One region of the Jeongeupia sp. USM3 genome, then DNA from elsewhere that is predicted to be linked to it. Evidence: predicted binding sites of a transcription regulator. Region 1 holds the regulator's gene; each other region holds the start of a gene.
The links. The regulator FNR, encoded in region 1, switches genes on or off when oxygen is low (the NO sensors DNR and NnrR bind a similar motif). The targets are predictions, from matches to a motif close to TTGATNNNNATCAA.

Region 1 (4,781 bases):
CGGTCAGGTTGCAGCGCTGCGCGATCGCGACCGAGTTGGCCAGCGCCTCGGGCAGGTCGGCGAACAGCTCGGCCATCTCGGCCGGGCTCTTGAAGTACTGTTCGTCGGTGAAGAGCTTTGGCCGGCGCTTGTCGGCGACCATATGGCCACTGGCGATGCAGACGCGCGCCTCGTGTGCCTTGAAATCGTCCGCTGCCATGAACTGGACCGGGTGGGTGGCGACGACGGGCAGGTCGAGGTCCGAGGCGAGGTCGAGCTGGCCCTGAACGCACGGTTCGCATTCGGGCTGGCCGCTGCGCTGCAGCTCGAGGTAGAAATTGCCGGCAAACTGTCCGGCCCACCATTGTGTCGCATCGCGGGCCGCGTCGTAGTTGCCCGACAGCAGTGCCTGGCCGATTTCGCCAAGGTGCGCGCCGGACAGGCAGAGCAGGTGGCCGTTGTCGCCGTCGGCGATCCATTCCTTGCGCAGCTCGGCGCGATCGCGGTACTGGTTGTCGCGGTAGGCGCGGGTCAGCAGCTCGCACAGCCGGCCATAGCCGTCGCGATCACGGGCCAGCAGCAGCACGCGATACGGCTTGTCGCGATCGACCTCGTTTTCGATCCAGGCATCGAGGCCGATGACGGGCTTGATGCCCGCGCTGCGGCAGGCCTTGTAATGCTTGACCAGACCGAACAGGTTCATCAGGTCGGTCACGCCGAGTGCAGGCATGCCGAGCTTTTGGGCGTGTTTCACGGCATCGTCGATACGGACGATGCCGTCGGTCACGGAGAATTCGGAGTGGATGCGGAGATGGATGAAGGCGGGCTGATTCATCGGCGTATTCTAGCATCCCGCCGCCCCGCGTCGCCTTGGCGGCGGTGACGATCCGGGGTGGCTGCACCGGAGATTTTGCGTTTTTGTGCGGTGCACAATAAATAACTTGACGCGTACACGTTGAGGGTTAGAATGGCATCGGTATATTGCAGTGCACAAATAGGAGAAACCACATGTTCAATGCATCCAAGTTTGCCGAAATCAACCAAGCCAACCTCGAAAAGTCGCTGCGCCTGAGCCAGATCGCCCTGGCCGGCGTCGAGCGTCTCGTCAGCCTGCAACTCGGCATCGCCCGCGAACTGCTGACCGAACAGGCAGAAACCGCAAAAACGCTGTCGGAGGTCAAGGACGTCCAGGGGCTCGTCAACCTCCAGCGCCAACTGGCCCAGCCGTCGGTCGAGAAGTCGCTCAACGTGGCGCGGACCGTGTTCGACGCTGCCAGCGCAACCCAGCACGAACTGGGCGCGCTGCTCGAAGAGCAGGTGCTGTCGTTCAACAAGGAGCTGGTGGGTACGCTCGATAGCGCCATCCAGAATGCACCGGCAGGTACCGGCGCAGCGGTGAACGTGCTGCGCAATGCGGTTGAAACCGCCAGCAGCGCCTATGACGCCGTCGCCAAGACCACGCAGAAGCTGGCCAGCGACTTCGTCGAAGCGACGACCAACGGCGTTGAGCAGACCGTGAAGGCTGCCACGCGCAAGACTGCCGCCTGATTCGCAGCGTCGATCGCAGATGATGTCGGGCCGCCTTCGGGCGGCCTTTTTCATTGCTGCTGCGGCAGTGCCGGGATGCTCAGCACGAGCTGCGCGAGCAGCGTAGCAGGCGCAGCGGTGTCGTCGTGCAGGAAGGGGAAGGATCGCGTGAGCGCGGCGGGTGTAGGCCGGGCGGGCTCGAACGGTGTCGTGGCGGCCATAGCGAGGTAACGCGTGGCGTCTTCACGCGCTTGCGCCAGAGTGACCTGCGTGAGTGCCTGCCAGTGTCCGGGGTCGTACACCCATTGCGAGCGATCGGTGCCGCCGAGCCAGCCGAGAATCGCCAGTGTCTGGCTCTGCCAGTGCTGCACGAGACCGGCGGCAAAGGCGCCGGCGCCGGAGGGGCCGAGATGCAGCCAGGCCTGCGGCCGGGGTGGTGCCAAGGCATCGAGCAACGCGGTGGCGGCGTCAACCGCGGCGCGTGCGCCGCCGGCGCCGATGATCCAGCCGTGCTGGCTGGCCAGCGGCGGGTCGCCGTAGGCGGCCAGGTCGACGAGGCGGGGGTGGTGCAGCCACGGCACGATGTCGTCCAGCGTGGCATTGATCAGTACGACGAGGGTATCGGCGCTATTCGGCGGTGTCTTGATGGAGGCGGATGGCGGCAGCAGCGGCAGCCAGTCCACCTCCGGGCCCTGTCGCTGCGCATTGCGTGCGCGCAATGCGTCGAGCATCGGGGCGGGGGCCAATGCCAGTATGGATGGCACCCCGGGCACGCTCAGCTCTGGCAGTTGTTGACGAGCTGTTTGAGTCCGGCCACGTCGTAAAGCTCGATCAGCCGGTTCTGCACTTTGATGAGCCCCTGGTCCTGGAACTTCGACAGCGTTCGGCTGACGGTTTCAAGCTTCAGGCCGAGGTAGCTGCCGATCTCCTCGCGGGTCATCCGCAGGTGGAAGCTGGTGGCCGAGTAGCCGCGGATCTGGAAGCGTTGCGACAGATTGAGCAGGAAGGCGGCGATGCGCTCTTCGGCCTTCATGTTGCCGAGCAGCAACATCACGCCGTGATCGCGGACGATCTCGCGACTCATCACCCGGTAGAAGTGGTGCTGCAGTGCCGGAATCTTGCGTGACAGCACTTCCATTTCGGCGAACGGCAGTTCACAGACTTCGCTGTCTTCGAGCGCGACGGCGTCGCAGGTGTAGTGGTCGCCGCTGACGGCATCCATGCCCATCAGCTCGCCGCTCATGTGGAAGCCGGTGACCTGTTCGCGACCGTCTTCGGAAACGACGCTGGTCTTGAAAAAGCCGACCCGGACCGCGTACAGCGCCCGGAACGGTTCGCCGGCGCGGTACAGTGCCTCGCCGCGCTTGATCGGCTTGCCCTGGCCGATCAGGTCGTCGACCTGCTTCATCTCTTCTGCGCTCAGCTCGTTGGGAAGGCACAGCTCGCGCAGGCTGCAATTGGAGCAGGCCTGACGCAATTGCTTGAAGGTGACGTCGCGGGGCTGAAGGGCTGGTTGCATGGCGGGGCTCTACAGGTGAAGGGGCAATAAAACGGTCTGACCGATTACCGGTGTCCGGGTAAACGGGCTTTGATCGCCGTCAAGATTGCATGCGTTGATTATCGGCAAGCTCGCCTTAGAGCACAACCAAGCAAAATACCACCTGGCGACCACAATGAATCAGCAACTGATCGAATTCGACCGCGCCCTGATCCGGCGACACGACGGCAAGGGGCCGCGCTATACCTCGTACCCGACGGCAGACCGTTTCGGGGAGATGACCGCCGACGATTATCTCGAACGACTGGTGCAGCAGCAAGCGGGAACGACGCGTCACCCGCTATCGCTTTATTTTCATATCCCGTTCTGCGACACCATCTGCTACTACTGCGCCTGTAACAAGATCATCACCAAGGACAGGCGCCGCGCCGAGCGGTACATCGATTACCTCGAGCGTGAAATGGATCTGCAGTGCGCGGCGCTGGCCTTCAGGCCGAAGGTCAGGCAACTGCACTTCGGCGGCGGCACGCCGACCTTTCTGTCCGATACCCAGCTCGAACGGCTGCTGACGGCGATCCACCGGCGCTTCGAGCTGGACCCGCAGGGCGAGTTTTCGATCGAGATCGATCCGCGCAAGGTGTCGGCCGAGACGGTGCGGCTGCTGGCGCGGCTCGGGCTCAACCGGATGAGTGTCGGCGTGCAGGATTTCGACGACGACGTGCAGCGGGCGGTGAACCGCGTGCAGAGCGAGGCCGAGACGCGGGCGCTGATCGATACCGCGCGCGCGGCAGGCTTCAGATCGATCAATCTCGACCTGATCTATGGCTTGCCGTTGCAAACCCCCGAGCGTGTTCACCGGACGCTGGAGCGGGTGATCGCGATCCGGCCCGAGCGCATCGCGCTGTATAACTACGCGCACCTGCCCGAGCGCTTCATGCCGCAACGGCGGATCAACGACGCCGACCTGCCCTCGGCCGAGGCCAAGCTCGACATCCTGCAGGCGAGCATCGACCAGCTGCTCGCTGCCGGCTACCGCTACATCGGCATGGATCATTTCGCTCTGCCCGACGATGAACTGGCGAAGGCGCAGGACCATGGCCGGCTGCATCGCAACTTCCAGGGTTACTCGACCCATGCCGACTGCGACCTGATGGCGTTCGGCGTGTCGGCAATCGGCAAGGTCGGGCCGGCCTATGTGCAGAACCGCAAGACCATCGACGACTACTATGCGGCGCTCGATGCCGCGACGCTGCCGGTCGAGCGCGGCATCACGCTCAGGCACGACGATCTGCTGCGCCGCGCGGTGATCCAGTCGTTGATGTGTCAGTTCGAGGTGATGTACCAGCCGGTGGAAATCGCCTACCTGATTGATTTCACCGACTACTTTGCGGAAGAATTGCGCTCGCTCGCCGCATTGCAGGCCGACGGACTGGTGACCATCGACGCGCAGCGGATTGCGGTCACCGCCAAGGGGCGCCTGCTGGTGCGTTCGGTCGCGATGGTCTTCGACCGCTACCTGAGAACCACGGAGACGGCGGCGCGCTATTCCAAACTGATCTGATACCGGAGTGCAATGGCCGAATACAACCTGCTGGCGCTGTTTCTGGCCGGCCTGCTCGGTGGTGGCCATTGTCTGGGCATGTGCAGCGGCGTGGTGACCGCGTTCAGCCTGCAACTGCCCGCCGGCGCCCGCTGGCCGTATCACCTGGGATTCAATGCGGGCCGGATCGCCGGCTATGTCCTGATCGGCGCCTTGCTTGGCGCGCTGGGCTCGTTC
Region 2 (4,781 bases), 1.8 Mb from region 1:
TGAACAGCAGCGTCAACACCCAAGGCAAGTGTCCGGTCATGCACGGCGCGCAGACCAAGCTGGTTAGCGCCGGCCCGTCCAACCGCGACTGGTGGCCCAACCAGCTCAACCTGGGCATCCTGCACCAGAATTCGTCGCTGTCCGACCCGATGGACCCGGCGTTCAACTACGCCGAAGCCTTCAGGCAGCTCGACTACCAGGCGCTGAAGCAGGATCTGGTGGCGCTGATGACCGACTCGCAGGACTGGTGGCCGGCCGACTACGGCCACTACGGCGGGCTGATGGTCCGGATGGCGTGGCACGCCGCCGGGACCTACCGCGTCGGCGACGGCCGCGGCGGTGCCGGCAGCGGCATGCAGCGCTTCGCGCCGCTGAACAGCTGGCCGGACAACGTCAACCTCGACAAGGCGCGCCGGCTGCTGTGGCCGGTCAAGCAGAAGTACGGCAGGCAGATTTCGTGGGCCGACCTGATGGTGCTCGCCGGCAACGTCGCGCTCGAGTCGATGGGCTTCAAGACCTTCGGCTTCGGCGGCGGGCGTCCGGACGTGTGGGAGCCGGACGAGAGCACCTACTGGGGCGCCGAGAAGACCTGGCTCGACGACAAGCGCTATTCCGGCGACCGTGATCTGGAAAACCCGCTCGCCGCCGTGCAGATGGGGCTGATCTACGTGAACCCGGAAGGCCCGAACGGCAATCCGGACCCGGTTGCCGCGGCGAGGGACATCCGCGAAAGCTTCGGCCGGATGGCGATGGGCGACGAGGAAACCGTCGCGCTGATCGCCGGCGGCCATACCTTCGGCAAGACCCACGGCGCCGGCCCGGCGTCGCACGTCGGCGCCGAGCCCGAAGCTGCCGGCCTCGAGGCGCAGGGGCTGGGCTGGCACAGCAGCTTCGGCAGCGGCAAGGGCGCCGATGCGATCGGCAGCGGTCTGGAAGTCGTCTGGACCACGACGCCGACCAAGTGGAGCAACAACTTCTTCTGGAACCTGTTCGGCTACGAATGGGAGCTGACCAAGAGCCCGGCCGGTGCGCACCAGTGGACCGCCAAGGGCGCCGGCGCAACGATTCCGGACCCGTTCGACCCGGCCAAGAAACGCGTGCCGACCATGCTGACCACCGACCTGTCGCTGCGCTTCGATCCGGCCTACGAGAAGATCTCCCGCCGCTTCATGGAGCACCCGGACGAGTTTGCCGACGCCTTTGCCCGCGCCTGGTTCAAGCTCACCCACCGCGACATGGGGCCGCGTGCGCGCTACCTCGGCCCGGAAGTGCCGGCCGAAGCGCTGATCTGGCAGGACCCGATCCCGGCGGTCGACCACCCGCTGGTCGACGAATCGGACGTTGCCGCACTCAAGGCCAAGGTGCTGGCGTCGGGGCTGACCGTGCCGCAGCTCGTGTCGACCGCCTGGGCATCGGCGTCGACCTTCCGCGGCTCGGACAAGCGCGGCGGTGCCAACGGCGCCCGCATCCGGCTGGCGCCGCAGAAGGACTGGGACGTCAACCAGCCGGCGCAGCTGGCGGCGGTGCTCAAGACGCTCGAAGGCATCCAGCAGGCATTCAACCAGTCCGGTGGCAAGAAGGTCTCGCTGGCCGACCTGATCGTGCTCGCCGGCTGTGCCGGCGTCGAACAGGCGGCGAAGAACGCCGGCCATGCGGTGATGGTGCCGTTCTCGCCGGGCCGCATGGATGCCTCGCAGGAGCAGACCGACGTCGTTTCGTTCGCGCCGCTCGAGCCGGTGGCTGACGGCTTCCGCAACTATCTCAAGGCGCAATACGGCGTGCCGGCCGAGGAACTGCTGGTCGACAGGGCGCAGCTGCTGACGCTGACCGCGCCCGAGATGACCGTGCTCGTCGGCGGCCTGCGCGTGCTGGGTGCCAGCGACAGCCAGCACGGCGTATTCACCGAACGGGCCGGCACCCTGAGCAACGACTTCTTCGTCAACCTGCTCGACATGGGCACGGTGTGGCAGCCGGTGTCCGATGCCGCCGACGTGTTCAAGGGAAGTGACCGCAAGACCGGCGCTTTGAGATGGACCGCGACGCGCGTCGACCTGGTGTTCGGTTCCAACTCGCAGCTGCGGGCGCTGGCCGAGGTCTACGCGTCGAGCGACGCGCAGGAGAAGTTTGTCCGCGACTTCGTCGCCGCCTGGACCAAGGTGATGAACGCCGACCGCTTCGACCTCGCCTGATACCGCTGCGCCGAAACGCAAGCCACTCCGGAAACCGGCCGCAAGGCCGGTTTTCCTTTGGCGGGCCGGCGTGAATCGTGCCATCTCATGCCCCTGTCCTGAACGCCTTGATGCAGATCAAGGTCGGCGGGGAGGCTGCACGTCAGACTTGCTGCACTCATAAAGGGGCATTGCCCCAACGAACTGAAACAGGATACCGGCATGCTTGCACATCATTTCAAACCGCTGATCATCAAGGGCAAATCGCTCTTGCCCATCGTCCAGGGCGGCATGGGCGTCGGCGTCTCGGCGCACAAGCTCGCCGGCGCGGTCGCCTGCGAGGGCGGCGTCGGCACGATCGCCTCGGTCGACCTGCGTCACCACCACCCGGACCTGCTGGCGCAAAGCGAAGCCACCAAGGACCAGGCCACGCTCGACGCGCTGAACCTGACCGCGCTTGACCGCGAAATCCGCATGGCCAAGGACACCGCACAGGGCCGCGGCATGATCGCCGTCAACGTGATGAAGGCCGTCGACATCCACGCGCAGTACGTGCGCCAGGCGTGCGAATCCGGCGCCGACGCCATCGTCATGGGCGCCGGCCTGCCGCTCGACCTGCCCGAGATGACCGCCGACCACCCGAACGTGGCGCTGATCCCGATCCTGTCCGACAGCCGCGGCATCGCCGTCGTGCTCAAGCGCTGGATGAAGAAGGGCAAGCTGCCCGACGCCATCGTCATCGAACACCCGGCGCACGCCGGCGGCCACCTCGGCGCCGCGACGATCGAGGGCGTCCACGACGAGAAGTTCGAGTTCGAACGCGTGCTCGCCGAGACGCACGAACTGTTCGCCAAGCTCGAAATCGACCCGATCCCGCTGATCGTCGCCGGCGGCATCAACAGCCACGAGAAGGTTGCGCACCTGCTCGGCTGCGGCGCCAACGCCGTCCAGCTCGGCACCGCTTTCGCCGTCGCCGAGGAAGGCGACGCGCACATCAATTTCAAGCACGTGCTCGCCGGTGCGCAGAAGACCGACGTTGTCGAATTCATGTCGGTTGCCGGCCTGCCGGCCCGCGCGGTGAAGACACCGTGGCTCGCCAAATACCTGAAGATGGAAGCCAAGGCCCAGGCCAACGCCAAGGCCGACCCGCGCCGCTGCACCCAGTCGCTGAACTGCCTGTCGGTCTGCGGCTTCCGCGACGGCCTCGCCAAGATCGGCCAGTTCTGCATCGACCTCAAGCTCGCGGCCGCCGTGCGCGGCGAGGTCAACCAGGGCCTGTTCTTCCGCGGCTCGGAAAACCTGCCCTTCGGCAGCGCCATCCGCCCGGTCAAGGAACTGATGGACTACCTGCTGACCGGCCACAGGCCGGCCGGGCTCAGCGCCTGAGCGTCCTGCCCGACGAGGTAAAAGCACAAAGCCCGCGAATGCGGGCTTTGTTGTTGGCGCCGACTGCGACGCCGGACGTCAGTAAGGTGACGATTTTTGTCACTTTTACTTTGCTGCCGAACGGCAGAAAAGCAAAAGGCCCGCATCGCTGCGGGCCTTTTCTGTACCTGGTGCCGTTGAAGTGAATCGAACACTCGACCTACTGATTACGAATCAGTTGCTCTACCGACTGAGCTACAACGGCAACGGGCCGGATTATACGGAAAACCGGCCCCGAGACCAAGGCCCGCGCGCAGAAATGTGCAAAGTGCACGCCGCTGGCACAGCACTTGCTTATGTACTGGCACGCGCCAAGTGGCTGCGTGAAGTGGCCACCCAGGCTATCCCTTCAAAGAAGTTGGAGAAGAGCAAATGAAAAAGATGCAACAGGGCTTCACCCTGATCGAACTGATGATCGTTGTTGCGATCATCGGTATTCTGGCTGCGGTGGCGATTCCGTCGTATCAGAACTATACCCGCAAAGCCGCGTTTACTGAAATCATTCAAGCTGCTGCACCGTACAAATTGGCGATTGCTGAATGCTATGCGACGCAGGGTGACTTGACTCAATGTACTGCTGGTGCAGGTGGCGTTCCCGCAAATATTACTGGTGGCACGGGTGTTGTGGGCAAAGTTGAGGTTGCTGCCGCAGCCGGTGCAGACGGTACGGTAAAGGTTACCGTCATCCCGCAAGCTAAGAAAGGTTTGGCTACCGGCGATACATACATCTTGGCCGGTGATGCTGTTGCGGTAACGGGCGCTGGTGGCGAGAAGAACCTGGTTTGGGATGTAGACTCCACGTCGGGTTGTATTGCCAAGGGCTACTGCAAGCGCAGCGCAGCTACCTCGGTCTCTGCTTCGGCCTCGCCGTAATCTAGACGCGTTCATTCAAAAGCCCTCCTGCTCAGGAGGGCTTTTTTTGTATCTTGGAGAGTGACTTGAATCGAGTGACGGCCTTTCGATATGCCGGCATTGCCGTTGCTGGTATGTTTGTCGCAGTCAACGTCGCGACTTATTGTTTGTCAGACATATCATATAGCGAATTTCCACTATGGACGATCTCTCTGTTCGTTCTTCTCTTTGTGATTTCAGTGATTGGTCAATGGAAGTACATTGCATGGGTTCTGGCGCCGGCTGCATTGCTCGCACCATTTGAGGCATTTTATTTGTGGTACTATCGAAGACCCA
Region 3 (4,781 bases), 1.4 Mb from region 1:
GTGTAACCGGCGCCGTCGCGGCCGGGCCAGTTCAGGAAGTCGTTGTTCTTCAGGTTGACGTAGAACTGGCTCGACGCCGAGTTCGGGTCGCTGGTCCGCGCCATCGCGACGGTGCCGCGGTCGTTCTTCAGCCCGGCCTTGAACGCGGCCTGCGCCTCGTTCTTGATCGGTGCGCGCGTCGGCTTCTGGCTGCCCTTGGCGTCGAAGCCGCCGCCCTGGACGACGAAGTCGGCGATCACGCGGTGGAAGATCGTGCCGTCGTAATGCTTGTCCTTCACGTACTGCAGGAAGTTGGCGACGGTCACCGGCGCCTTGTCCGGATACAGCTCGAGCACGACCTTGCCCTTGTTGGTCACGAGCTCGACCTGCGGGTTGGCGGCAAAGGCGGACATCGCGGCCAGGCTCAGTGCGGCGGCGGCAAACAGCTTTTTCATCGTGTTCTGATCCGTGTCGGTGGCGGTGAAAATCCGCCGAATCATAGCATGCGGATAAATAGTAAAATCGGCGCCAAGGAGAACCGCTATGCTCAAACTGCCCGCCCTGCCCAAGCTGCCCAGCCTCGACGCCATCGTGACCGAGTTCGACACCGTGCTCCGCACGCTGGCGGCGCCGGCCACCAGCGGCCGCGCGCATCCCGACGCGCACATCGACGAGGCCGAGCTGAGCGACGCCGACAAGCACCACGCCGCCGGGCTGATGCGCGTCAACCACAGCGGCGAGATCTGCGCGCAGGCGCTGTACCAGGGGCAGGCGCTGACGGCGCGCGACCCGGCCAACCGCGAGGCACTGCGGCAGGCGGCGCAGGAGGAAGTCGAGCATCTGGCGTGGACCGAGCAGCGCATCGGCGAACTCGGCAGCCACAAGAGCGTGCTCAATCCGCTGTGGTACGCCGGCAGCCTGGCGATCGGCGTCACCGCCGGCCTCGTCGGTGACCGCTGGAACCTCGGCTTCCTGGCCGAGACCGAGCGCCAGGTCGGCGCGCACCTGCAGTCGCATCTGGACACGCTGCCGCCGCACGACGCCAAGAGCCGTGCCGTGGTCGAGCAGATGTACCACGACGAAATGCATCACGCCGAGCTGGCGGTCGGGCTCGGTGCCGCCGAACTGCCGCCGCCGCTGAAGGCGGTGATGGGGCTGAGCTCCAAACTGATGACATCGCTGAGCTACCGCTTCTGAGTGCGCGAGTGGCAAAGGTTGTGCACGGCAATCAAACTAGTCCGAAAGAACTAGGGTGAACCGCTTCGTTTGATCTGGATCAGTTCCGCTCGGTATTGGGTGCGCCGGGCGGAACTTGTACCAAAACTACATGATGGGCTCGGCGTATAACTCGACGTCATGTTCTATTGTTACAGGCCCGCCATGTCTGCCCCCGAAACGTCCTCGTCCGCACTCCGTTCCCCCGCGCAAATCGTCGGTTACATTGCCCATGCCGGCGCCGAAAAGGCACGCCTGCATCCGGGGCGGCTGATCGGCATCGCCGTGCTCGGCGGCATGTTCATCGGCATCGGCACCATCCTCGCCGTCATCGTCGCCGGTGGCTGTACCGGGCTGGCGGCGAGCAATCCGGGGCTGGTGAAATTCATCTTCGGCGCGCTGTTTCCGCTCGGCTTCATCGCGGTGACGCTGACCGGCGCCGACCTGTTCACGTCGAACTGTGCGCTCGGCGCATCGGCGGTGCTGCGCGGCGAACTGGGCGTCGGCGAGATGCTGAAGTTCTGGCTGCTGTCCTACTTCGGCAACTTCATCGGCGCGGTCGGCGCGGCCTACTTCCTCGTCTACCTGACACACCTGATCACGCCCGGCGATCCGGCGACCGCCTACCTGATCGGCATCGCGCAGGGCAAGACCTCGCACCCGTTCATGATGACCTTCATGAAGGGTGTGCTGGCCAATGTGCTGGTCTGCGTCGCGACGATGCAGGGCTACTCGGCCAAGGACACCTTCGGACGCGTGCTCGGCATCTGGTTCCCGGTGATGGCCTTCGTCACGCTCGGCATGGAGCACAGCATCGCCAACATGTTCATCATCCCGGCGGCCATGCTCGGCGGGCTCGACGTCAGCTGGGGGCACTTCATTGTCGCCAACCTGATCCCGGCGACGCTCGGCAACATCGTCGGCGGTGCGCTGGTCATCGGCCTGCCGTACACGCTGATCTACGGCGAGCAGAACGCACCGCGCTTCGGCCGGCCACGCCCGCAGGCCAAGGCAGAGGCGGAGCAGGGCGTGCCCGATACGGTGAAGTAGGCAGCAGGCCCGCAGCATGTAAAAAAGCCGCCATCGGGCGGCTTTTTGCCGGATGCAGGACGGCTCAGTCGGCCTCGACGATCTCGAAATCGTGGGTGATCTCGGCCATCTTGCCGAGCATGATCGACGCCGAGCAGTACTTCTCGGCCGACAGCCTGATCGCGCGCTCGACCTGTTCGGGCTTGAGCGCGCGGCCGGTGACGATGAAGTGCAGATGGATCCGGGTGAACACCTTCGGATCGACGTCGGCGCGGTCGGCATCGACCTCGACCACGCAGTCGCGCACGTCGGCGCGGCCCTTCTTGAGGATGTGGATCACGTCGTAGGTCGAGCAGCCGGTCATGCCCATCAACAGCATTTCCATCGGCCGCGGACCGAGGTTGCGGCCGCCGCCTTCGGGCGGGCCGTCCATCAGCACCGCATGGCCGGACTCCGACTGCGCCAGAAAGCTCACCGCTTCCACCCACTTCAGACGAACCTTCATGACTTCCCTTTCCCTGTGTGTACTGCCGACTCAAGCAAGGCCGAGATTGTAGTGAAACGCTTGATTAGGCGCAGCTTTTAAGGGTTTTACCTGATCAGTTGTTTGTCATTTTTGCCGCTTTGGCGTCTTGTTTGCCGTGGGCGCGCATGCAAGAATGGGTCTCGGCGTCGGGCTTGCCCGGCGTTGTCTCCTCCATCCTCCTTCTTTGGTGGAATTTACGCGCAATCCTCAGGGGTTGCGTTTTTTTTGGCAGATTGCGCTCGGCGGGTTTGACACGTTCTTTCTTGAAGGGATAAAATCTGCGACTTTCTCGAAATCGTAACGTGGACTAAGCAGTCATGAAAACCTTCTCTGCCAAGCCGCACGAGGTGAAGCGCGAGTGGCTCGTTGTTGATGCCACTGACAAAGTGCTGGGTCGCCTTGCGGCTGAAATTGCCAAGCGCCTGCGTGGCAAACACAAAGCCGAATACACCCCGCACGTCGATTGCGGCGACTACATCGTTGTGGTGAACGCAGACAAGCTGCGCGTGACCGGCGACAAGGCCCAATCGAAGATCTATTACCGTCACACCGGTCATCCGGGCGGCATTTACGAACGCACCTTCACCGAGATGCAGGACAAGTTCCCGGGTCGCGTGCTGGAAAAAGCCGTCAAGGGCATGCTGCCGAAGGGCCCGCTGGGCTACGCCATGCTCAAGAAGATGAAGGTTTATGCCGGTAATGAGCATCCGCATTCCGCGCAACAGCCGAAAGCGCTTGAAGTCTGAGCCCTGAACAAGGAATAGCAAAATGGTAGGTAAGTACAACTACGGTACCGGTCGCCGCAAGAGCGCCGTTGCCCGCGTGTTCCTGGCCAAGGGCTCGGGCAACATCGTCGTCAACGGCAAGCCGGTTGATCAGTATTTCAGCCGCGAAACCAGCCGCATGATCGTTCGCCAGCCGCTAGCCCTCACCGAAAACCTCGAAGCGTTCGACATTCTCGTCAACGTCAACGGTGGTGGTGAAACCGGTCAGGCCGGTGCGGTTCGTCACGGCGTGACCCGTGCACTGATCGACTACAACGCAGAACTCAAGGGCGCACTCAAGGCCGCCGGCCTCGTGACCCGCGATGCGCGTGAAGTCGAACGTAAGAAGGTCGGCTTCCACAAAGCCCGCCGCCGCAAGCAGTTCTCGAAGCGTTAATCGGGATTGCCTGCCACACCAAAGCCGCCTCCGGGCGGCTTTGTCGTATCCGGCGTCTGCGCCGGACAGCCGCCGCCCATCGGGGCGGCTTTTGTTTTATGATCGCAGCGATTGCTTACAAGGAGTTCGAGATGGTCAAGGTCGGGATTGTCGGCGGCACCGGTTACACCGGCGTCGAGTTGCTGCGTCTGCTTGCCGGACACGGCGGTGCACGCATCGAGGCGGTGACGTCGCGCAAGGAAGCGGGCATGAAGGTCGCCGAGATGTTCCCGAGCCTGCGTGGCCGTGTCGACATCGCGTTCTCGACGCCGGAAGAGGCCAGGCTCAAGGACTGTGACGTGGTGTTCTTCGCCACGCCGCACGGCGTGGCGATGGCGCAGGCGCGCGAGCTGCTCGACGCCGGCGTCAAGGTGATCGACCTCGCCGCCGATTTCCGCCTCAAGGACCCGGCCGAGTTCCAGAAATGGTACGCGATGGCGCACAGCTGCACCGATCTGCTCGACGAGGCGGTCTACGGCCTGGCCGAGGTCAACCGTGATGCGATCAGGGCGGCCCGGCTGATCGGCATGGCCGGTTGCTATCCGACGTCGGTGCAGCTCGGCCTCCTGCCGCTGCTCGAGAACGGCCTGCAACTGATCGAAACCGATACGCTGATTGCCGACTGCAAGTCGGGCGTGTCCGGTGCCGGCCGCAAGGCCGAGGTCGGCACGCTGTTCGCCGAGTCGAGCGACAATTTCAAGGCCTACGGCGTCAAGGGCCACCGTCATTCGCCCGAGATCAATCAGGGCCTCTCCGCGATCCATGGCGCGCCGGTGTCGCTGACTTTCGTACCGCACCTGACGCCGATGATCCGCGGCATCCATTCGACCAT

Region 2: a site for FNR is predicted at 2,297-2,310, ahead of BJP62_RS10540 (nitronate monooxygenase family protein). Genes of this name have one in related genera too.
Region 3: a site for FNR is predicted at 1,246-1,259, ahead of BJP62_RS07650 (formate/nitrite transporter family protein). Genes of this name have one in related genera too.

Annotation. Positions count from the first base shown of each region.
Region 1 covers NZ_CP017668.1:229,134-233,914, forward strand. Annotated here, with positions in the region: gene dnaE (DNA polymerase III subunit alpha) at 1-814, opposite strand, end outside; gene BJP62_RS01095 (phasin family protein) at 988-1,527, shown strand; gene BJP62_RS01100 (hypothetical protein) at 1,578-2,237, opposite strand; gene fnr (fumarate/nitrate reduction transcriptional regulator Fnr) at 2,282-3,025, opposite strand; gene hemN (oxygen-independent coproporphyrinogen III oxidase) at 3,180-4,565, shown strand; gene BJP62_RS01115 (sulfite exporter TauE/SafE family protein) at 4,578-4,781, shown strand, end outside.
Region 2 covers NZ_CP017668.1:2,227,633-2,232,413, reverse strand. Annotated here, with positions in the region: gene katG (catalase/peroxidase HPI) at 1-2,189, shown strand, start outside; gene BJP62_RS10540 (nitronate monooxygenase family protein) at 2,391-3,554, shown strand; tRNA gene BJP62_RS10535 (tRNA-Thr) at 3,723-3,798, opposite strand; gene BJP62_RS19245 (prepilin-type N-terminal cleavage/methylation domain-containing protein) at 3,966-4,466, shown strand; gene BJP62_RS18030 (phosphoethanolamine transferase) at 4,541-4,781, shown strand, end outside.
Region 3 covers NZ_CP017668.1:1,614,892-1,619,672, reverse strand. Annotated here, with positions in the region: gene BJP62_RS07660 (peptidylprolyl isomerase) at 1-434, opposite strand, end outside; gene coq7 (2-polyprenyl-3-methyl-6-methoxy-1,4-benzoquinone monooxygenase) at 523-1,176, shown strand; gene BJP62_RS07650 (formate/nitrite transporter family protein) at 1,360-2,244, shown strand; gene BJP62_RS07645 (OsmC family protein) at 2,309-2,728, opposite strand; gene rplM (50S ribosomal protein L13) at 3,067-3,495, shown strand; gene rpsI (30S ribosomal protein S9) at 3,518-3,910, shown strand; gene argC (N-acetyl-gamma-glutamyl-phosphate reductase) at 4,042-4,781, shown strand, end outside.